DNA from 3 places in the Bacillus smithii genome. Region 2 is predicted to be linked to each of the others. Evidence: riboswitches for the same ligand, from Rfam matches in the RefSeq annotation. Region 2 holds a riboswitch; each other region holds the start of a gene.
The links. Region 2 has a riboswitch for S-adenosylmethionine ahead of BSM4216_RS12790 (methionine ABC transporter ATP-binding protein). Riboswitches for the same ligand answer to the same signal wherever they lie in the genome.
Positions count from the first base shown of each region.

Region 1: another riboswitch for S-adenosylmethionine. It lies ahead of BSM4216_RS03095 (bifunctional homocysteine S-methyltransferase/methylenetetrahydrofolate reductase); the one in region 2 lies ahead of BSM4216_RS12790 (methionine ABC transporter ATP-binding protein).
Region 3: another riboswitch for S-adenosylmethionine. It lies ahead of metK (methionine adenosyltransferase); the one in region 2 lies ahead of BSM4216_RS12790 (methionine ABC transporter ATP-binding protein).

Region 1 covers NZ_CP012024.1:663,683-671,135, forward strand. Annotated here, with positions in the region: gene metH (methionine synthase) at 1-967, opposite strand, end outside; gene BSM4216_RS03095 (bifunctional homocysteine S-methyltransferase/methylenetetrahydrofolate reductase) at 942-2,804, opposite strand; SAM riboswitch class I at 2,887-2,990, opposite strand; gene mreBH (rod-share determining protein MreBH) at 3,268-4,272, opposite strand; gene BSM4216_RS03105 (acyl-CoA thioesterase) at 4,823-5,329, opposite strand; gene argF (ornithine carbamoyltransferase) at 5,597-6,550, shown strand; gene BSM4216_RS03115 (glutamate synthase subunit beta) at 6,610-7,453, opposite strand, start outside.
Region 2 covers NZ_CP012024.1:2,710,294-2,717,746, reverse strand. Annotated here, with positions in the region: gene BSM4216_RS12820 (acyl-CoA dehydrogenase family protein) at 1-317, shown strand, start outside; gene BSM4216_RS12815 (arsenate reductase family protein) at 468-830, shown strand; gene gcvH (glycine cleavage system protein GcvH) at 905-1,288, shown strand; gene BSM4216_RS12805 (toprim domain-containing protein) at 1,411-1,776, shown strand; gene BSM4216_RS12800 (thioredoxin family protein) at 1,766-2,083, shown strand; gene BSM4216_RS12795 (hypothetical protein) at 2,408-2,767, shown strand; SAM riboswitch class I at 2,863-2,972, shown strand; gene BSM4216_RS12790 (methionine ABC transporter ATP-binding protein) at 3,065-4,090, shown strand; gene BSM4216_RS12785 (methionine ABC transporter permease) at 4,083-4,751, shown strand; gene BSM4216_RS12780 (MetQ/NlpA family ABC transporter substrate-binding protein) at 4,766-5,602, shown strand; gene BSM4216_RS12775 (YuzK family famiily protein) at 5,912-6,094, shown strand; gene sufC (Fe-S cluster assembly ATPase SufC) at 6,343-7,128, shown strand; gene sufD (Fe-S cluster assembly protein SufD) at 7,146-7,453, shown strand, end outside.
Region 3 covers NZ_CP012024.1:2,600,951-2,608,403, forward strand. Annotated here, with positions in the region: gene asnB (asparagine synthase (glutamine-hydrolyzing)) at 1-1,552, opposite strand, end outside; gene metK (methionine adenosyltransferase) at 1,917-3,119, opposite strand; SAM riboswitch class I at 3,407-3,588, opposite strand; gene pckA (phosphoenolpyruvate carboxykinase (ATP)) at 3,954-5,537, shown strand; gene BSM4216_RS12185 (DUF2584 domain-containing protein) at 6,453-6,695, opposite strand; gene BSM4216_RS12190 (alpha/beta hydrolase family protein) at 6,741-7,453, opposite strand, start outside.

The DNA of each region.
Region 1 (7,453 bases), 1.3 Mb from region 2:
CATGGCCGTGGGGCTGATTCGGCCGTTTTCGGGGCGGGTACGGTTTGACGGCTTCGCTGATCGCTCGAATATGCTCTGGTGTCGTTCCACAGCAGCCGCCTACTAGGTTTAGCCATCCTTTTTCAGCAAACCCGGCAATTTTTTTGGATAAGGATTCTGGAGTTTCGTGATATTTTCCTTCTTCATCCGGCAATCCCGCATTTGGATAACAGCTGACAAATGATTGAGCCAGTCCGGAGAGCGAACGGATATGGTCCGTCATAAATTCCGGTCCTGTTGCACAGTTCAATCCAACAGACAAAGGGTTCATATGCTCTAAAGAGAGATAAAAAGCTTCGATGTTTTGGCCGGCCAATGTAGTCCCCATTGGTTCAATCGTGCCTGAAATCATCAAAGGAAGAGTTTTTCCCGTTGCTTTAAAAGCTCTTTGGATGCCGAGAAAACCGGCTTTCACGTTGAGCATATCTTGGCTGGTTTCAAGAAGGAGAAGGTCGCAGCCGCCGTCAATCAGACCTCTTGCTTGGATTTCAAAATGCTTGCTGAGCGATTCAAAATCGATGCCGCCGGTTACAGATAACGTTTTGGTCGTAGGCCCCATAGCACCAGCCACAAAACGCGGCTTTTCCGGTGTTGAAAATTCGGCAGCAGCTTTTTTGGCGATTTCGGCTGCCCGACGGTTAATTTCATAAGCTCTATCGCCGAGATTGTATTCATTCAGAACAAGCGGTGTTCCGCCAAATGAGTTGGTTTCAATAACATCGGCACCGGCTTCCAAATAAGAGCGGTGAATCCACTCGACCACATGAGGGGCTGTGATGTTTAAATATTCATTACAGCCATCATACTGCTCGCCTCCGAAATCGTTCGGTGTAAGGCCGGCTTGTTGAATCATGGTTCCCATTGCTCCATCGATGATGAGGATTCGTTTTTCTAGTTCGTGTTCAATTGGATGTTGTAATTTCGGCATGTACAGTCTCTCCCTTTTTTGCATCTTGTTCCCGAATATAGCGAGCCAAATCGGCTGTCATTTCATAACGAAGGAAAGGAGTAATGAGATAAATTCCGTTAAAATACCGAAGAGCAGTATCGATTAATTCTTTGGCGATCTCAATCCCCGTTTGCTGGGATTTTTCTTTATCTCCGTCGAATGCTCTCATTCGCTCTATAATTTCATCGGATAATTTTATGCCTGGCACTTCATTATGCAAAAATTCTGCGTTTTTGAGGCTTGTTAATGGCATAATTCCGATGAAAATAGGGACATTTAAGTGTTTCGTTGCTTCGTAAATTTCTTTTATTTTTTCCTTTGTAAAAACCGGCTGTGTGATAAACGAATCGGCTCCGCATTCTATTTTTCTTTCCATCCGTTTGACTGCTTTTTCCAGTACGCGGACATTCGTATTAAAAGCAGCGGAAACGGAAAAATGAGTTTTTTGTTTTAATGGTTTCCCGGAAAAAGAAATCCCGTTGTTCAATTGCTTAATTAATGAAATCAGTTCCAAACTGGAAACGTCGTATACGCTTGTGGCACCGGGAAAGTCACCCACTTTTGTCGGATCGCCTGTAATGACAAGAATATCATGAATACCTAGGGTGTGGAGGCCCATCAAATGCGATTGCAGTCCTATTAAATTGCGATCTCGGCAGGTTATATGTACGAGCGGGCGAATACGCTGGTTGGCCTTTACTAAAGCCGCCATTGCCATGTTGCTGATCCGCGGTGAAGCCAACGAATTATCGGCCATTGTAATCGCGTCGATTCCGACTTCTTTAAGTACTTGAGTCCCTTGAAAATATTGAAAAGTATCCAAATGTTTCGGAGTATCCAATTCTACGATAATCGTCCGTTTTTTCTTCGCTAGTTCGTGAAGAGGGGGATCGAGCGGTGCCGGTGGTTCTTTTACAATGATCGGTTTTTCGGGTTTCACCGATTTTTGATGAATGGGAGAAAGACCTGATAATGCTTTTTTGACGGCTTCAATATGTTTCGGCGTTGTGCCGCAGCATCCCCCGATAAGACGGACTCCTTGATTGCGCAATTTTACCGCCGCTCTTCCGAAATACTCGGCTTCCGATTCGTAGATCACTCGGCCGTCTTTCACATCCAGCAGGCTGGCGTTAGGATAAGCGGAAAGATACGCTTTTTTGGGCAATGTAGCTTTTTCAAGTGCTTGTATCATATGGTAAGGTCCAAGTCGACAGTTCACACCCACCAGATCTGCCCCGTGATCTTCCAAACGGTGGAGAGCTTCATTCAGAGATAGACCGTTTTGAAGGACACCGGGTTCATGCATGGACACTTGAGCGATAATTGGAATGTTTGTTAATTTTCGAGCTATTTTTAAGACGGTTGTCAATTCTTCAAAGTCATAGTAAGTTTCGAGAAGCAGTCCGTCTGGATTTTCATTCAATAAACTTTCTGCCTGTTCTAGGAAGGCCTCTTTTATATCAGCCAGTGAGCAGGTATCTTTACGGAAGCCGCGAATGCCCCCAATTGTACCGAAAACAAACGTTCCATGATCAGCCGCTGCTTGTTTGGCAAGACGGACAGCCGCTTTATTTATTTGTTTGACGTTTTCTTCCAGTCCGTAACGACGCAGTTTTACAGCGTTGGCACTGTAAGTATTGGTTTGGATGACATCGGCCCCGGCAAGAATATACTCTTCATGTATTTTTGAAATGATTTCTGGCTTGGCAATATTCAATTCTTCATAACAATAGTCAATTCCATATGAATAGAGGAGCGTGCCCATTGCGCCATCGGCTGTTAAAATCTCTGTTTTCAATCGATCCAAAAATCCCATGCGTATTCCTCCTCTCATTACGGATAAAATGAAAAAAGCCTTCCGTAAGAAGGCTTTTGATGGATGATGTCCAAAATGATCCTTCTTATCTTCCAAACTCGAAAGTTTGCTGGATTTAGCACCTGGCCAATTCGGCTGGTTGCTGAGGATTCATCGGGCCAGTCCCTCCACCTCTCTTGATAAGAAATCTATGAAATTTTTTTCGTATTTTCAGATTTATTAAATTAATAATAGCTTTTCTTCAGGCAGCGGTCAAGAGAATTTTTGGCAGATCGCGTGTTCAAAAGCTAGCTGAAATCATTCATCCTGAAGAAAAGAAATCAGAAAAGTCTTATCTCCGGCGGTCTAAAGAAGGTTTATATGAGGGGCTTAATAAGATCGAAAAAAAGTCTGCCTCCGAAAAAGCAGGAGGGATGAGGGCCTGCTTTTTTTTAATCGGAGAGACAGACTTCTTTAACAAGCGTTAATTTTTTACTTTTTTTAACTGAGGGATGACATGCAAAGACCGGCCTGTACCAATGGCGACTGATTCGAGCGGACTTGGTGCGAGGTTTACGGGGACAATCATCTGGCTTGCCAACCATTCTTTTAAACCGTTCAGCAGGGAAGCTCCTCCTGTTAAAATAATTCCTCTGTCAACAATGTCACCGCTAAGTTCCGGTGGTGAATTTTCCAGCGTAGCACGAACTGTTTCTAATATTTGTAAAACGGTTTCCTTTATCGCTTTCTGAATTTCTAAGGAAGTAATAGTAATCGTTTTGGGGAGTCCCGTTACTAAATCCCTTCCGCGAATCTCCATTTCTTGGATATTATGATCGATGGGCGCATATCCAATTTCTTTTTTCAGCATTTCTGCGGTCGGTTCGCCGATTAGCAGGTTGTACTCTTTCCGTACATATTGAATGATATCTTCGTCCATTTTGTCTCCGCCAATTCGAATCGAATTGCTGCACACCACTCCGCCATAGGAAATAATGGCCGCTTCAGTAGTGCCTCCACCGATGTCGACAATCATATTAGCAATCGGTTCATCTACCGCCAAATCTGCTCCGATGGCCGCTGCAATCGGTTCTTCAATCAAATGGACGGTTTTCGCTCCGCAGCTTCGAATAGAGTCTTCAATCGCTCTTTTTTCGACTGTTGTCGCTCCAGATGGGGCGCAGATCACGACATTCGGCTTTCGCAAGGTGATTCCAAGCGCTTTGTTTACTTTTTTCATGATGCTTTTTAGCATTTCCGTTGTCACTTCAAAATCAGCAATAACCCCATTTTTTAATGGACGAATAACGGAAATGTTGGCGGGGGTTTTTCCGATCATTTTTTTTGCTTCTGAACCTATTGCCAATAATTGTTTCGTATGTATATCAATCGCTGCTACAGAGGGTTCGTTTATAATAATTCCTTTATTTTTACTATATACAAGGGTATTGGCCGTGCCTAAGTCAATTCCAATATCTTGAGAAAGCACCTTTTATACCTCCATTTCGAATAAGCCAAACAAATTTGACGCATGTTCAGAAGAATCATATCGTCTTTATCCTATAAAAGTATACAAGTTTTTTTGTTGAAAAGTATATGGGTTTTATTGTCAAAATATGTTGTTACAAATGTAGAAGATTTGTAACAATGGCGGGATGAACGAATCTATCAGCATTTTCGACATAAGGGGAGGGGGGAATGTGCTTGCTGTTGTTTATAAAACTTAATCTTTGTAACTTTATGTAAAAGAATGTCGCAGCAGAATTTCGCCATTCAAGTTTTCTTCAGGACGTGTTTACGTTAATAGAGGCATTTATCATTTTGAAATGCCATTTTTAAAGAATGAAAATCGGACTATTCTATAAATCTAATGAGCTTATTCCGACTTAGGAGGATTGTAGGACTATGTTTCACGGTTTTGGAGGAGCCGAAAAAAAAAGGAAAGGGCCGGAATTCCTTGTAGAAATGTGAGCGGAGAGCAAGTGTAGTATAGTATCAAGATTGAAGGATTGGAGAATTCCGGCCTTTTGAAAAATTACTTATTCCATTTTGGAGAAAAATTCAGCTAGTTCTTGGCTGTGAAGTTTCCGTGCTTTCCGATGTTCTGCCCGATTGAGAGCTGTTTCATTCAGCCATTTTTCTTCTTCAGATTCCGGAACCACTTCAGGCACTTCTGTCGGTTTTCCGTTTTCATCAAGGGCAACAAAAGTTAAGAAAGAGAGAGCCGCAACTGCTTTTTCACCCGTTAATAAATTTTCGGATGTTACTTTTACGAATACTTCCATGCTTGTCCGACCAGTATATGTGATTCGAGCTTCTAATGTCACAGAGTCACCGCTGTTAATTGGTTTAAGGAAATCTACGGAGTCCGTTGAAGCAGTTACAACCGGTCTTCTTGCAAATTTAGTTGCGGTTATAGAGGCGATATCGTCTATGTATGCCATCAACTTTCCGCCGAATAAAGTACCATGTTGGTTTGTATCCGGTGGAAGGACAAAACTTGTTTTGACTGTTAGAGTATCACGCATTGGTATTTTCTTTTTCATGAATCTTTCACCTCGTGGACTATTGAGTTGCTAATAAAATGTTACGTTCACTTATAATCTTAACATGAAACTTACGAACAATGCATTTTGATTTTATTATATAAATAAATTTTTTGCAATAGCGATATTTATGATTGTATTTTAATTCTTTATTGTGTATAAATATTAATTATAAAGGTTTTTATTTTACGAAAGTTTTTAATATTGACATGATCAATTAAAAAAGTTTCAAAAAAGGATGGTACATTGGAAAGGGAGTGTTTATAAATGGCAATCGTTCATACGGTGACAGCCGAACAATTGAAAGGAAAAGATTTACTGACTCTTGCTGATTTTACTCCGAATGAAATTTCTTATTTTATAGAATTAGCAGCTGATATGAAAAAAAATCCTTCCGCTTATTCTGAAAGTTTAAAAGGGAAAATTCTCGGGATGATTTTTGAAAAAAATTCGACCCGTACGAGAGTCTCTTTTGAAGCTGCCATGATCCAGCTCGGGGGGCATGGAATGTTTTTGGATTCGCAGCATACTCAAATAGGACGAGGAGAAACAATCGAGGATACAGGAAAAGTATTGTCGAGATATCTGGATGGGATCATGATCCGGACGTTCGGACATGACAAAATCGAGTCGCTGGCGAAAGCAGCCGACATTCCTGTCATCAACGGATTGACGGATTTATCACATCCTTGTCAAGCGCTTGCAGATTTGTTGACGATTTACGAATGGAAAGGAGAGTGGAAAGGGGTCAAGTTAGTATATGTAGGAGATGGAAACAATGTTGCCCACTCTTTAATGATAGGGGCGGCTTTGACAGGAATGGAATGTGTTGTGGCGACTCCAAAGGGATTCGAGCCTGACCCGCAAGTCATGACAAAAGCACAAGCATTGGCAGAAAAAACGGGAGCTTGTATAACCTATTTGGAAAATCCGAAAGAAGCAGTGAAAGAGGCTGATTTTATTTACACAGATGTGTGGGTCAGTATGGGACAGGAAAAAGAACAGGAAGAACGAAAGAAGATATTTATTCCTTATCAGGTAAATCAAGGACTTTTCCAATATGCTAAGCCGGACTGTAAATTTATGCACTGCTTACCGGCTCACAGAGGAGAGGAAGTAGCAGCGGACATTATGGATGGGCCGTCATCGATTGTTTTTCAAGAAGCGGAAAATCGTTTGCATGCTCAGAAAGCCGTTCTCTATAGTTTGTTGCAAGATTAAAAAGTACAAAAAAAGAGGCGAACTTAAAGGTCGGCCTCTTTTTTTGTGCGTATTTCAGGTTATGGCAAAAAGGTCTCTCCCATTAAATAACGGTCGATTTCTCGAGCTGCTTCACGGCCTTCGTGAATGGCCCAAACGACCAAACTTTGCCCGCGGCGCATATCTCCGGCAGCGAACACGCCCTCCACGTTCGTTGTATATTGGCCGTATTTTGCTTTCGCAGTATTCCGGCTTGTTTTTTCTACTTGAAAGGCATCAAGAAGTTTTGGTTCAGTTCCGGTGAATCCAATGGCAATTAATACTAGTTGAGCCGGCCATACTTTTTCCGTTCCCGGAATTTCTTTCATTGTATAGGTTCCGTCTTCATGATAGGTTTTTTCCATTTGAACCGTATGCAATTCTTTCACATGGCCATTTTCATCAGCCACAAATTTTTTCGTTTGAATTAAATATTCGCGTGGGTCTTCTCCGAAAATCGCAGCGGCTTCTTCATAGGCATAATCTAATTTAAAAGTATTCGGATATTCCGGCCATGGATTGCGTTCCAATCGTGAATCAGGCATTTTTTCATGCTTTCCAAATTGGACGACGCTTTTGGCTCCTTGACGCAAAGCCGTTGCTACACAGTCAGCTCCCGTATCTCCGCCGCCGATGACAATAACATCTTTTCCTTCCGCAGAAATCACTTCTGTTCCGTCCAACAATCCTTTAATGCTTTTCGTTAAATAATCCATGGCAAAATAAATGCCTTTTGATTCACGGCCCTCTATTAATATGTCGCGATGTTTTTGAGAGCCGGCGCATAAAAGGACTGCGTCAAACGATTCCTTTAGTTCTTCGGCGCTGATATCTTTTCCGATTTCCGTGTTTGTCACAAACGTAATGCCTTCTTGTTTCAGTAAA
Region 2 (7,453 bases):
TGGCGAATATTGCGGACATAGCCGCCAATATTTATGTAATGGAATCATCGATTTTGAGAACTCAAAAGGCATTGGACAGAACCGGCCTTGAAAAGAACAAGCAAAAGCTGCTTTACACAGAAATTTTTTGCCAAGAAGCGTTTGCTCAAATCGAACAAGATGCGAAGGAAACTGTTGCGGCAGTACAAGAAGGCGATGCGCTGCGCGTGACGCTTTCGGCCCTCCGAAAACTTACGCGTCATACGCCTGTCAACATCATTGCGAAAAAACGTGAAGCAGCGGCCAAGCTGATCGAGTCAGAACGATATATTGTGTAAGAAATAGAAATGGATGAGGCGGACAACGATGTCGGCCTCTTTGTTTTCTCTCGAGATTATTTTAAAATAAAGAGGAATTTTACTGTATTTGTCGAACTAAAAAAGGGAAAACTCGCAAAAGCAGCAGAATCTTTTATAAAAGGTGATCACATGAACGTAACATTTTATTGGTATCCGAAATGTGCAACATGCCGAAAAGCAAAGAAATGGCTTGAAGATCATCAAATTGATTTTCAAGAGATACATATTGTCGATAACCCTCCATCGAAAGAGGAGCTGGAAACGCTTTGGCGCAAGAGCGGATTGGAATTAAAAAAATTTTTTAATACGAGTGGGAGAAAGTACAGAGAACTAGGAGTTAAAGACCGTTTGAAAACGGCTTCGGAAGATGAACTTCTTGAATTGCTTGCTTCCGACGGCATGTTAATCAAACGCCCGATCGTGACGGATGGTACGCGTGTCACAGTTGGGTTTCATGAAGATGAATTTGAGAAAATATGGCTGAATAGATAAGGGTGTTTTCTTGCTTTTAGCAATGGAAATAAGTTAATGTAAATTATGAAAATATTGAGAGTGGAGGGATTTTCATGAGTTCGCCGAAAGAACTGAGGTACTCGGAAGAACACGAATGGGTAAAAGTAGAAGGGGACAAAGTGCGCATCGGGATTACGGATTTCGCTCAATCGGAATTAGGGGATATTGTATTTGTTGAACTGCCTGAAGTAGGAACGGAAATTAAATCAGACGAACCGTTTGGCAGTGTGGAATCCGTTAAAACCGTTTCTGAGCTTTATGCTCCTATCAGCGGGAAAATAGTGGAAGTCAATGAAGAATTGAACGACAATCCGGAGTATGTGAACGAATCCCCTTATGAAAAAGCTTGGATGATCGTGGTGGAACCTAGCGATATCAGCCAAGTAGATCAACTGTTGACGGCTGAACAATACGATGAAATGACTAGCGAAGACTAGTATGGCCCCCTGGGTGCTCCCTGGGGGTTTTTTCTATGTTTAAGTAGAGGCTTTTTGCTTTGAAATGGATCGCAAACATGGGACAATGAATGAAGAAAGAAATCAGGCAAGGATGGATAAAGATGAATGGGACGGATAAAGTGATTATTGTGGAAGGAACGTCGGATAAGAGAAAAATTCAAGCGATTATTAAGGAGCCGGTAGAGATTATTTGCACGAATGGAACCATCGGCCTCAGCAAAATGGATGATCTTGTCGATCGACTTTATGGCCGCGATGTGTATATTCTGGTGGATGCTGATACCGCCGGGGAAAAGCTGAGAAAGATGTTTAAACGAGAATTTCCCGAAGCCAGGCATCTTTATGTTGATCGAGCTTTTACGGAGGTCGAAAATACCCCTTTTCGGTATCTAGCCGCCATTTTACTTAGCGCCGGTATCGACATCGATACGAAGTATATTGAAAAGGATGATGAAAGTGGTATCTGATTGGACACAACAACCTCTCCATGAACAAATTTCCGAAACAGGCAAAACGGTATTATATTTTTATACTCCTTTATGCGGAACATGCGCGGTGGCAGGAAAAATGGTGGATGTGATTGAAAAGCTTTTTCCTGATTGCACTTTTGCCAAAGCGGATATCAATTATCATGAGGATTTTGCTCATCAATATGAAATTGAAAGCGTTCCTTGCCTGATGATTTTTGATAAAAAAGAATTAAAAGACAAAATTTATGCCTTTCATTCTGTACCTTTTCTATATGAAAAATTATCTCAATATCAAGCGGGGTAAAGGCATCCTTATGGGCCTTTATCCCGCTGTTATTTTGTGGATGTCCATTTTTGTCATTCAGCAATTCCATTCAGGCAGCGTTTCTAAGTGAAAAATGATTTTAGCCAATGATTGGCTTTCGTGTTTCGCCAACTTGCAAAAATGACATATTTCTTGGGAAATAATTCAAGAAACGTCCTTTTATTTGAAAAAGAGCGGTCGAATGTGAAGAAATGGGGGGAATTTGTCAAAGGGTTTTTCTTTATCTGTCGAATCCTTTTTAAAGGGAATTCACCTGAAAAATGGAACTATGTACAGTAAACATTCAGGTGAAGGGATGAGAAAATGGACAAGTTATTCGCAAGGATTCAAAGGGAATGTTTCGAACGAAAACATCTTTTCCCGATTCTTCCTTCTAATCCACTGACCGTTCTTTTTGATTCAAACGATGAAACATGGATGTTTTCTTTGTCCAAAAGCCAAATGGATTGGAAAAAAGGAACGATTTCAAGCCCGCACTTACATCTTTGCGGGACGGACGAGATTTTTCGAAATATTTTGTTGGGGGAAGAAAGATTGTTAACAGCTGTCAAAAGAAAAGACGTGAGCATATTTGGATCCTTTCGTTTGCAGCTGCAGCTGGAAGCTATTTTGTGGTTATGTAAGGAACGGGAAGAAACCGTCGTATTAGGTAGATTAGGATGAAAGTAACATATTTCTATCAATTTTATTTGACATTATTCGCATGAAAATGTATAATTTTCGAGAAACCAATTTCCGAACAATTTCATAAACACTTGCTCTTATCAAGAGAGGTGGAGGGATGTGCCCAATGAAACCCGGCAACCGTCAATCGTTCAGTTGACATGGTGCCAATTCACACAAAGCAGTTTGCTTTGAGAGATGAGAGAAAGGACGAAGAATACGTAACCTTTCTGCTCATTGGCGGAAAGGTTTTTTTCATTTCAAAAAAGAAAGCAGGTGAATGAATCAATGAGCGAACTGATCTCTTTATCGCAGGTGAAGAAAGTTTTTCGTACAAAAAACGGAAATGTGACAGCCGTTAATAATATAGATTTGCAGATTCAAGAGGGAGAAATTTTCGGTATTATTGGCTACAGTGGAGCCGGAAAAAGCACTCTGATCCGCATGCTGAACGGTTTGGAAATTCCGACAGAAGGCCAAGTGACGGTTGCAGGGCAAGAAATTTCGAAAATTCAAGGCGCTTCTTTACGAAAAGCACGCCAAGAAATCGGCATGATCTTTCAACATTTTAATCTATTATGGTCGCGCACAGTACGGGAAAATATTGCTTTCCCGCTGGAAATCGCCGGAGTGCCGAAAGAAAAACGAATGAAACGTGTAGATGAACTGATTCAATTAGTAGGACTCGAAGGAAGAGAAGACAGCTATCCTTCTCAATTAAGCGGCGGTCAAAAACAAAGAGTAGGCATTGCCAGAGCTCTCGCCAACGAACCGAAAGTATTGCTTTGCGACGAAGCCACTTCTGCATTGGATCCACAGACGACCGATTCGATCCTTGATCTACTTGTCGATATTAATAAACGGCTCGGTTTGACGATCGTGTTAATTACACATGAAATGCATGTAATCAGAAAAATTTGCCATCGCGTGGCAGTTATGGAAAATGGGCAAATCGTTGAAATCGGTCCGGTGCTGGAAGTGTTTAAAAATCCAAAACAGCCGGTAACGAAGCGTTTTGTTCAACAAGTTACCGAACCGGAAGAATCGAAGGAAACGATTGCTCATCTTCTCAAACGCTATAAGGACGGTAAAATTGTCAAACTTACCTTTATTGGCGATTCCGCTGAACAGCCGATCATAGCCAACTTAATCAGAGATTTTCCGGTTGAGGTAAATATTGTTCAGGGGAAAGTGTCCCAAACTCAAAATGGTGCATATGGCACACTGTTTATCCAGATTCAAGGATCGGAACAAGACGTACAAAAAGTGATCGCTTATTTACAAACACAACAAGTAGAGTCGGAGGTCATTACCCATGCTTGAAAAATGGTTTCCAAATGTGGATTGGGCAATGATGTGGCAGGCAACAGAGGAAACCCTATACATGACGGGAGTATCGGTAGTTGCCACCTTTATTCTTGGTTTAATCCTTGGACTTTTGCTTTTTTTAACATCGAAAGGGAACTTATGGGAAAATAAATTTATATATTCCATCGTTGCCGCAGTTGTGAATATTTTCCGTTCGATTCCTTTCATCATTCTCATCGTGCTGCTCATTCCTTTTACAAAAGCGCTTGTCGGCACGATAATCGGTGCGAATGCCGCCTTTCCGGCGTTGATTATTGGCGCAGGCCCATTCTATGCACGGATGGTGGAAATCGGACTTCGTGAAATTGACAAAGGAGTTATTGAAGCAGCTAAAGCGATGGGGGCCAAAACAAGCACGATTATTTGGAAAGTGCTTATTCCTGAATCGCTTCCCGCTTTGGTCTCGGGCATCACAGTGACAGCGATCTCGCTTGTCAGTTACACGGCAATGGCCGGAGTAATCGGTGCGGGTGGTCTTGGAAATCTTGCTTATTTGGATGGGTTCCAACGCAACCATAACGACGTAACTTTAGTAGCTACGATCATTGTGTTGATTATTGTGTTTGTTATTCAGTTTATTGGTGATTTTATCACTTCAAAAATAGATAAAAGATAAAGGGGGAAAATTTGGTGAAAAAGTTCTTTATAGCCATTATTGCATCTGTATTTGTATTGAGTCTTGCTGCATGCGGAAAATCTTCCAGCGAACCAAAAGAAACAACAGGATCCAATAACAAAACCATCATTGTGGGAGCATCTAATGTTCCACATGCTGTCATTTTGGAAAAAGCAAAACCTATCTTGAAAAAGAAAGGCTATAATTTAAAAATTGTCAAATTCCAAGATTATATTATGCCTAACAAAGCATTGGCTGAAGGAAAATTGGATGCGAACTACTTCCAGCACATTCCTTATTTCAAACAACAAATCAAAGAAAACGGCTATAAGTTTGCCAACGCCGGCGGCATCCATATTGAACCAATCGGCTTATATTCGAAAAAATATAAAAGCTTAGATCAGCTGCCAAAAGGTGCTGAAATCATTATGTCCAGCTCTGTAGCAGACCACGGCCGGATTTTAACGATGCTTGAGAAAAAAGGCTTGATTAAGCTGAAAAAAGGCGTGAATAAAGAAAACGCAACGGTTCAAGATATTGCAGAAAATCCAAAACATTTTAAATTTAAATACGATGTTGAAGCGTCCATGCTTCCACAAGTATATAAAAACGGCGAAGGCGATGCTGTGTTAATCAATTCCAACTATGCTCTTGACGCGGGATTAAATCCGTTAAAAGATGCGATTGCTTTGGAAGACAAAGATTCTCCGTATGTTAATATCATAGCTGTCCGCAAAGGCGATGAAAAGAAAGCGAAAATTAAAGCACTTGTCGACGTCCTTCATTCTAAAGAAATTCAAGACTTTATCTTGAAAAAATGGGGCGGCGCTGTAGTGCCTGTCAACAAATAAGAAAAGAAAGATGTATCGCTCCTCCTTTATTGTGGAGGAGCTTTTTATTTCACAGCGTCCGCTTGGCTTACATGTATTATTCGCATAGTCCCAATCGCTCAAGGAAAGAATAAGTTTGGATGTTTCAATGAAGGTTTAAAATGGTGAAGAGAGGTTAAATAACTATAGACGGCCGATAAGAACATTCATAACGAACATGACTCTTTCATATAGGTTTATTATTTGATTCTGTCGTTGGTTGAGAAGAACTTTAAACTTAGAGAGGACTGGTTCGTTATTTGTTCTTTAACACTTCAATATACGGAGAGCATGGAAAAGGCCATGTACTGTGCTCATGGTGTAGGGTATAAAGTTTACGGGAGCAATCATGAAGTGAGGATGAAAGTGGAAAAGCGAAGAGAAAAGGATCATTGCCAATCCAAACAAATTGTCGTTGAAATGAACGGAAAGCTGTACTGTCGAAAGCTTTATCATTTGGGAAAACCAGTGTGAGCCCCACGCTGGTTTGTTCTTTTCAATAATAAATTGCGTTAAAATAGTGAATATCGACTACCACCGCCGTTCTGCATAGAAAACAATTGTGAATTTTATAACTAAAGTCGAAATTATTCAAAAAAATACGGAAAAGAACTATTGGAAAAGTTGATATTAGTTTTCATTTGTTATAAGATTGTAATGATAATAAATTGAGAATGAAATGGGTATTCAGCATATATCGAAATTGACGGAGGTAGAAAAGAATGGCAGGTTCAACTCTAACAATTAAAGATTTACACGTTGAGATAGAGGGAAAAGAGATTTTAAAAGGAGTGAATCTTGAAGTAAAAACTGGAGAGTTCCACGCAATCATGGGACCGAACGGAACAGGTAAATCAACGTTATCATCCGCGATTATGGGACATCCAAAATACGAAGTAACAAAAGGCAGCATTACGCTTGACGGACAAGATGTTCTTGAAATGGAAGTCGATGAACGGGCTCGTGCCGGATTGTTCTTGGCGATGCAATATCCAAGCGAAATCAGCGGGGTAACGAATGCGGACTTTTTGCGTTCCGCCATTAACGCTCGCCGTGGTGAAGGCAATGAAATTTCGTTGATGAAATTCATTCGCCAAATGGATGAAAAAATGGAGTTTTTGGAAATGGATCCAAATATGGCGCAACGCTATTTAAACGAAGGTTTTTCCGGCGGTGAGAAAAAACGCAATGAAATACTTCAATTAATGATGATTCAACCAAAATTCGCCATTTTGGATGAAATCGACTCAGGACTTGATATCGATGCTTTGAAAGTCGTTGCCAAAGGAATCAACTCCATGCGCAGCAGCGATTTTGGATGCATTATGATTACGCACTATCAACGTTTGTTGAATTATATTACTCCTGATTATGTTCATGTCATGATGCAAGGACGGATCGTAAAATCCGGCGGACCTGAATTGGCTAAACAACTTGAAGAAAACGGCTATGATTGGATCAAAAAAGAACTGGGCATTGAAGACGAAACAGTCGGTCAAGAAGCGTAACAGTTAGGAGGATGAACATGACGGTGGAAACAAAATTACCAGTTAATCGGGAGTATATCCAGTCGTTTTCAAAAGAAAACGGCGAGCCGGAATGGTTTGCAGCTCTTCGAATCGAATCATTAGAGAAGGCTGAAACCCTTCCGTTGCCAAAGGCGGACAAAACGAAAATAGATAAATGGAACTTTACGTCATTTCAAACGCACTATGTAAAAAGCGATACATTTGAATCTCTTGAACAGCTGCCTGAAGACGCAAAAGCATTGATTCGTTTGGAAACCGAGAAAAATCTGTATATTCAACGAAACCAGACTCCGGCTTATCTGCA
Region 3 (7,453 bases), 110 kb from region 2:
CGGTTTTATAGCGCGTTGGAATTTTGGACGCCACTTCAAATACTTCTTTATCAAGGAATGGAACGCGCAATTCCAAAGAATGGGCCATTGTCATTTTATCTGCCTTTAACAAAATGTCACCGCGCAGCCATGTATGAATATCAATATACTGCATGCGATCGACATCGTCATAACCGACCGTTTCTGCATAAAATGGCTTTGTAATGTTAGTATATTCAAGGCCGTCGCGATATTGTCGCAATAGTTTCCGTTTTTCCTCTTCTCCAAACATCTTCGCATTACCGATGTACCGTTCTTCCATCGGCGTAACTCCGCGTTCAATAAAGCTTTTCCCTTTCACACCATCAGGCAAAATGGAAGCCAACAATCGAAGCAATTTTTTCCCAACTTCCGGTATGTTTTGAAAAACAGCTAACGATTGCGGTTCACGATAAATATTATAGCCGCCGAAAAGTTCATCTGCTCCTTCTCCTGATAATACGACTGTTACATGTTTTCTTGCTTCGCGAGCTACGAAGTACAACGGAACACAAGCCGGATCGGCCAGCGGATCATCCATATGCCAAATAATCTTCGGCAGTTCTTTCATATATTCTTCCGGTGTGATCACGTAGCTAATATTTTCCACACCCAATTTTTCCGCTGTTTCTTTAGCCACATCAATTTCACTATATCCATCGCGTTCAAATCCGACAGAGAATGTTTTAATCTTTGGATGGTATTGCTTGGCAATCGCAGCAACAAAAGAAGAATCAATTCCCCCTGAAAGGAAGGATCCGACAGGCACATCGCTTCTCATGTGTACTTTTACAGAATCAAGAAGCGCCTCACGCACCATTTTCACATATTCGTCTTCTTCGCGGTAAATCGGTTGGAAAGCGGCTTTCCAATAACGGCGAATCGTCATGTTTTCGCCGACTTTTTTAATAAAATAGTGGCCAGGTTCCAATTTTTGAATTTCCGCATGCAATGTATCAGGTTCCGGAACGTATTGATACGTAAAATAATGTTGAGCGGCATTCGCATTTAAGCTGCTTTCTTCACTGGCAAGCAAAATGCTCTTCTTTTCGGAAGCAAAAAAAGTACGTCCTCCTTCTTCTTTATAAAAAAATGGTTTAATGCCGAACGGATCTCTTGCACCGAACAACACTTGTTCTTCTTTATCCCAGATCACAAAAGCGAACATACCGCGAAGCTTTTCTACAGCTTTTTCTTTTAGGCGGCTGTACAAAGCGACGATGGTTTCTGTGTCAGACGAAGTAGCAAATTCAACGCCTTCTTTTAAAAGTTCTTCCCGTAATTCCACATAATTGTAGATCTCGCCATTAAAAATAATCCAATATCGTTCATTTTCAAATGACAGCGGTTGGTTTCCGTTTTCAAGGTCAATAATACTTAAACGTCGAAATCCTAATTGAACGTGTTCATCTTGATAAAATCCATCATGATCAGGACCACGGTGATAAATGATATCGTTCATTAATTTAAATTGTTCTTCCGTTAATTTCGGATAATCTTTATGATCATAAACGCAACCGATAAAGCCGCACATGACTATCACCTTTCTGTAATTTAAGTTCACATTACTAGTTTAACGAAATTGTGAATCTTGGCAAGGAATTTATTTCATGAAAAATTTCCATTTCATTCCGGAAGTTTCAAAATCAAATCACTTCCAATACCTCAACAGGAAAAGCGTCCAAGTTCAAAAGTCGAATTTTTTATCAGTCCTTTTCTAGTTGTAGGAGAGTTTGCCTATTGGAATGTTGTATAAGTATCCCCTTTTTCACGATGATTCATCAATTGTACCATTTATTCTCCACTATAGATGGCCACAATATTTGGATTCATTAAATAATCTTCACGTTCAAATGAAAAAGGAGCTACAGCTAAAAGTGTAACTCCTGTACATTTGTCTATTGATTTAATGCTTGTTCGCGAAGCGTTTGGGCTTTATCTGTTTTTTCCCAAGGAAGGTCCAAATCGGTGCGTCCGAAATGGCCGTATGCAGCTGTTTGTTTGTAAATTGGGCGACGCAGATCAAGCATTTTGATAATTCCAGCTGGACGCAGGTCGAAGTTCTTTCTCACGACGTCTACCAATACATCTTCTGATACAGCTCCAGTTCCGAATGTATCGATGGAAATCGATACCGGCTGAGCTACCCCAATCGCATAAGCAAGCTGTACTTCACACTTTTCTGCCAGTCCAGCTGCCACAATATTTTTAGCTACATAGCGGGCAGCATAGGCTGCAGATCGGTCTACTTTCGTCGGATCTTTCCCGGAAAAAGCTCCTCCACCATGTCTTGCGTAGCCGCCGTAAGTGTCTACGATAATTTTCCGTCCCGTTAATCCGGCGTCACCTTGAGGTCCTCCAATAACAAAACGGCCGGTCGGATTGATGAAATATTTCGTTTCATCATCGATCAATTCTTTTGGAACAATTGGGTCAATAACATGTTCTTTAATGTCGCGCTGAATTTGCTCTAACGTGATTTCCGGATGATGTTGGGCCGAAATGACAATCGTATCGATGCGCACAGGCTTGTCGTTTTCATCATATTCAACCGTTACTTGCGTTTTTCCGTCCGGACGCAAGTAAGGAATAATCCCTTCTTTGCGCACTTTTGTCAACCGGCGGGATAAAGAATGGGCTAAAGAAATAGGAAGCGGCATTAATTCTTCCGTTTCATTGCAGGCAAATCCGAACATCAAACCTTGGTCGCCCGCGCCAATCGCTTCAATTTCTTCATCCGTCATCGATCCTTCTCTTGCTTCCAGGGCGCGGTCCACCCCTTGAGCAATGTCGGGAGATTGTTCATCGATAGACGTCAAGACACCGCAAGTATCTGCGTCAAAACCGTATTTCGCCCGGGTATAGCCAATATCCCGCACCGTTTGGCGTACAATTTTGGGAATATCCACATAAGAAGACGTCGTAATTTCTCCAGAAACCAGCACAAGCCCAGTTGTTACTGAAGTTTCAGCAGCCACCCTTGCATTCGGGTCTTTTTCGAGAATAGCATCGAGAATGGCATCAGAAATTTGGTCGCAAATTTTATCCGGATGCCCTTCGGTGACAGACTCTGAAGTGAAAAGACGGCGTTTTTTTGACATCAAAGTTCCTCCTATCGCAGTTTCGATCAATTCCATTTCCTTCTTTTAACCCGCCAGTTAAGGTCTTGACAACAGAGAAAGTAAGCCTTATCTTTTTGGGGTCAAAACATTTGAAAATGGATGTTCGCTTTATTTTTAAACGGTACTCGTTTCCTTTCGTAGTATGGTATGATTGCCCGTTTCCAAAGGACCGGCAATCTCAATGGTCCAGCGCCAAACTCAATCAAAAAGAAAAACCTTTCCCAAAAGAATGCAGAGGAAAGGTTTTTGGTTACATGCGCCTTTCACTCTTATCGTTCAAGGTATTTACACCTTGCATCAGGTTAGCACCTTTCTCACAAGCCCCTCGCGTCGCCGGTACGACATAAGAAGCATGTCCTTTTACCTGACGGCTTCAAAATCATCGCTTGTCGTTGAGAAGGTTGCCGGGTTTCATCGGGCCTGTCCCTCCGCCAACTCAGGATAAGAGTATCCGTTCAATGTTAAACTATAACGTAGAAACCAAACGGGTGTCAACAAAATTTTGTCTTTCCGTTGACGCAATGTTTTCTTCCTGAAATAGAAATAAATTCTATTTTAAACCCGTCGCAACAGACGGTTTAAACGGACTCATTAAAACCTGAACCAAAAAACTCTGAATCATATCCTGTTTCTCCCTTTTTTCTTCCTTTTATATAGTATAGAATAGGCATGCCAATTAAGGAAAAGATGAAAAAAAATAGACAAAAATTTACGATAAATAGTATAGACTAATCGAATAAAAGTGTTATACTATTTCTTAAGTGAACTCGAAAATAACATCTAAAAATAAAAACAAAAGGATGGTTATTATTTATGAATTCTGTCATTTCGAATGAAATTTTGGAATTAGTTAAGGGATCCAATGTCCATGTTCAATTATCTGTCCCACAACTGGTTGAAAAAGTCCTTTCCAGAAAAGAAGGCGTATTAACTGCTTCCGGCGCCGTTCGCGCTCAAACCGGAAAATATACCGGGAGATCACCAAAAGACAAATACATTGTAAAAGAGCCATCAACCAAAGACAAAATAGACTGGGGACCGGTGAACCAGCCGATTTCTCCAGAAGTTTTTGATAAATTATACCATAAAGTCATTCGTTACTTAAAAGAACAAGAAGAAATTTTCGTATTTAAAGGATTCGCCGGCGCCGATCCATCTCATCGCCTTCCGATTCAAGTAATCAATGAATACGCATGGCATAATCTTTTTGCCCATCAGCTTTTTATCCGTCCGACGGAAGAAGAATTAGCGGGTCATCAGGCGGAATTTACCATTCTTTCGGCCCCTAATTTTAAAGCTGATCCTGAAGTTGACGGAACGAGATCAGAAACTTTTATCATTATCTCTTTTGAACGCAAAGTCATATTGATTGGCGGGACTGAATACGCCGGAGAAATGAAGAAATCCATTTTTTCGATCATGAATTACCTCTTGCCGGAATCCGGCGTCTTATCGATGCACTGCTCGGCCAATGTCGGTTTTGAAGGAGACGTTGCTCTGTTCTTCGGGCTTTCCGGAACGGGAAAAACCACTTTATCCACAGACCCGAACCGCCGTTTAATAGGAGATGACGAGCACGGATGGTCATCTACAGGAGTCTTTAATATCGAGGGCGGCTGCTATGCAAAATGCATTGGGCTTTCCGAAGAAAAGGAACCGCAAATTTATCATGCGATCCGCTTTGGGTCCGTTCTTGAAAATGTAGTATTGGATGAAAATACTCGGATTCCGGATTATAACGACTCTTCCTTGACAGAAAATACTCGTGCCGCCTATCCAATTGACGCGATCGATAATATTGTCGTTCCTAGTATTGCAGGTCATCCAAGCACGATTATCTTTTTGACCGCAGACGCTTTCGGTGTTCTGCCCCCTATCAGCAAATTGACAAAAGAACAGGCCATGTACCATTTTCTAAGCGGATACACATCCAAATTAGCCGGTACGGAAAGGGGCGTTACCTCGCCTGAAGCAACATTCTCCACATGCTTTGGAGCGCCATTCTTGCCTCTTCCGGCTACACGATACGCAGAAATGCTCGGCGAAAAAATCGATGAACATAATGTGCAAGTCTATTTGGTCAATACCGGATGGACAGGCGGAGAATACGGCGTCGGATCCCGAATGAAACTATCCTATACACGTGCAATGGTTCAAGCCGCTTTAGAAGGCGAACTAGCTAATACCGAAACTCAGAAAGACGAAATTTTCGGGCTGGAGATCCCTCTTCATGTTCCGGGAGTGCCGGACGAAGTATTGCTGCCGAAAAAAACATGGCAGGATGAAAAAGCATATGAAGAAAAAGCACTGGAATTGGCAGCCCGCTTCCGCGAAAACTTTAAGAAATTTACCAATGTACCCGCAGAAATTGAAAAATTGGGTGGACCTATTCAATAAAGATCGGCCGTTTGAAAGATATCCAATAATACCGAGATCCAACGTCAAACATCCCCTTCCCCCGCAAGAATTTTCTTGCGGAAGAAGGGGATAGTTGCTTTTATGATCATTTTGGTCCATTTTTCCTTTCAAAATGCCCCATCACCAACACGGTCCATGCACTTCGTAGATCAGTTGGAAGATGTTTAAAAAATGATTAGAAATCGAGTAGGAGGGAGCGATTAACTCCCGTCCTCTCACACCACCGTACGTACGGTTCCGTATACGGCGGTTCAATTAAGATAATTGACGCAAGTCTTTATAACTTCCGTGAATAGCTGTTCTCTTTATGCCAGTGGTCACTCCACCCTCCAAGAGGTCTCCCACGGGATTCACCGCTTCCTCCCTCAAGTGAGGTACTACGTTTTCTGTGTTCATCATGACTCACTGAATACCAAGGGCTATTCTCTCTTAATTGTTCGGTCCTTCTTAGTTGTTCTAGACCAACTAATACTATGACCTCTGCTGACTTCTGACGGTTCAGCTACTTATCACTAAGTAGGTTATGAAGAGTACTTCACATATCCGCCAGACCTCCCCGGGTAAGTACATGCACTTTCACACCATCTATCCGCCTCATTTACTCGATATGACCTTCGACAGAAAGAGCTTTGTTTTGTTATGCAAACTCACTCAATCATACCTAGCCTTATATGAGGTTCGTGTTCCTCGGACCGGTGTTTTGCCTCCAGCTTCCTTCAGATTCCGCGTCACCACGGACACCCTTGCTCTTGGCTAACCTCTACTTCTGTCTTCGGGGTTCGGGACTTACACCCTATAGTTCATGTACATGCCGGGCGCACATAAAAAATAAGGGTGCTGTTGCGCAACCCCTTATTTTCTGCCTTTGAAAAGGTGAACAGTCTATTGATTTTTTCAGTTCGTGGAGTTTAAAGCAATAAGCCTGTATGTGATGAGAGTTTCCTGATTTTCCCACACTACTTTTTCAATCACAGCGGTACCTGAAATATCGCCATCCAACGTTTTTTTGACAGGAACAGGTACATGCAGCGGATAAAGACGATACCCTTTTTTTCTTAACTGAAATAGATTTCCTCCCACTCTTTCCTCATTTCCTTTTGTCACAATCATTGTATTCAGTTCCAGCGGCATTCCCATCGTTTATGCCCTCCCAATGAAAATATCGTTCTCTCCCTTATCCTATCACGACAGGACCTGATTTTTCATCCATTGACAAGAGGATGTCACCATTTTGCGGTTCATTGCGGGCGGAAAATAATGAGTGAAGTTCGGAAAATACCAAGTAGTCACACGTTTTCCCAATTCTTTCAGTCTTTTTTCCAAGCGGTAAGCGTGTTCAATTGATACATTTTGATCTTTTCCCCCGTGTATGATCAACACTGGACAACAAAGATTTTCTAAATGATAGATAGGTGTTCTCCACTTATATTCTTCTGGCACTTTTTTCGGACTTCCGCCGATCACCCTTTTCATCATCCTTCTTAAGTCCTTCCGCTCTTCATAAGTTAATTCCATATCTGTTACCCCGCCCCATGAAACGACCGAAGCAGCATCCCGTTTTTCAATCGCTGTCAGCAGTGCCATAACACCGCCGCGGGAAAAGCCGAAAATATGAATTCGGTTAGGATCCACCTTCGGATTTCTTTTTAACAATTCAAAACCGGAAAAAGCATCTTCACGATCTTTTCCCGCGAAATCTTCATTTCCTTCTCCTCCTTGATTTCCCCTGTAAAAAGGTGCAAATACAACAAATCCTTCCGAAGCAAATTGCGCGATTCGGGCCGGTCGAACCATACCGACGCTTTTGATCCCGCCCCGCAAGTATAATAATCCATCATACAGACCTTCTTTTTTCGGCACCGCAAGCAACCCTTTCACCCTTAAACCGCTTGACC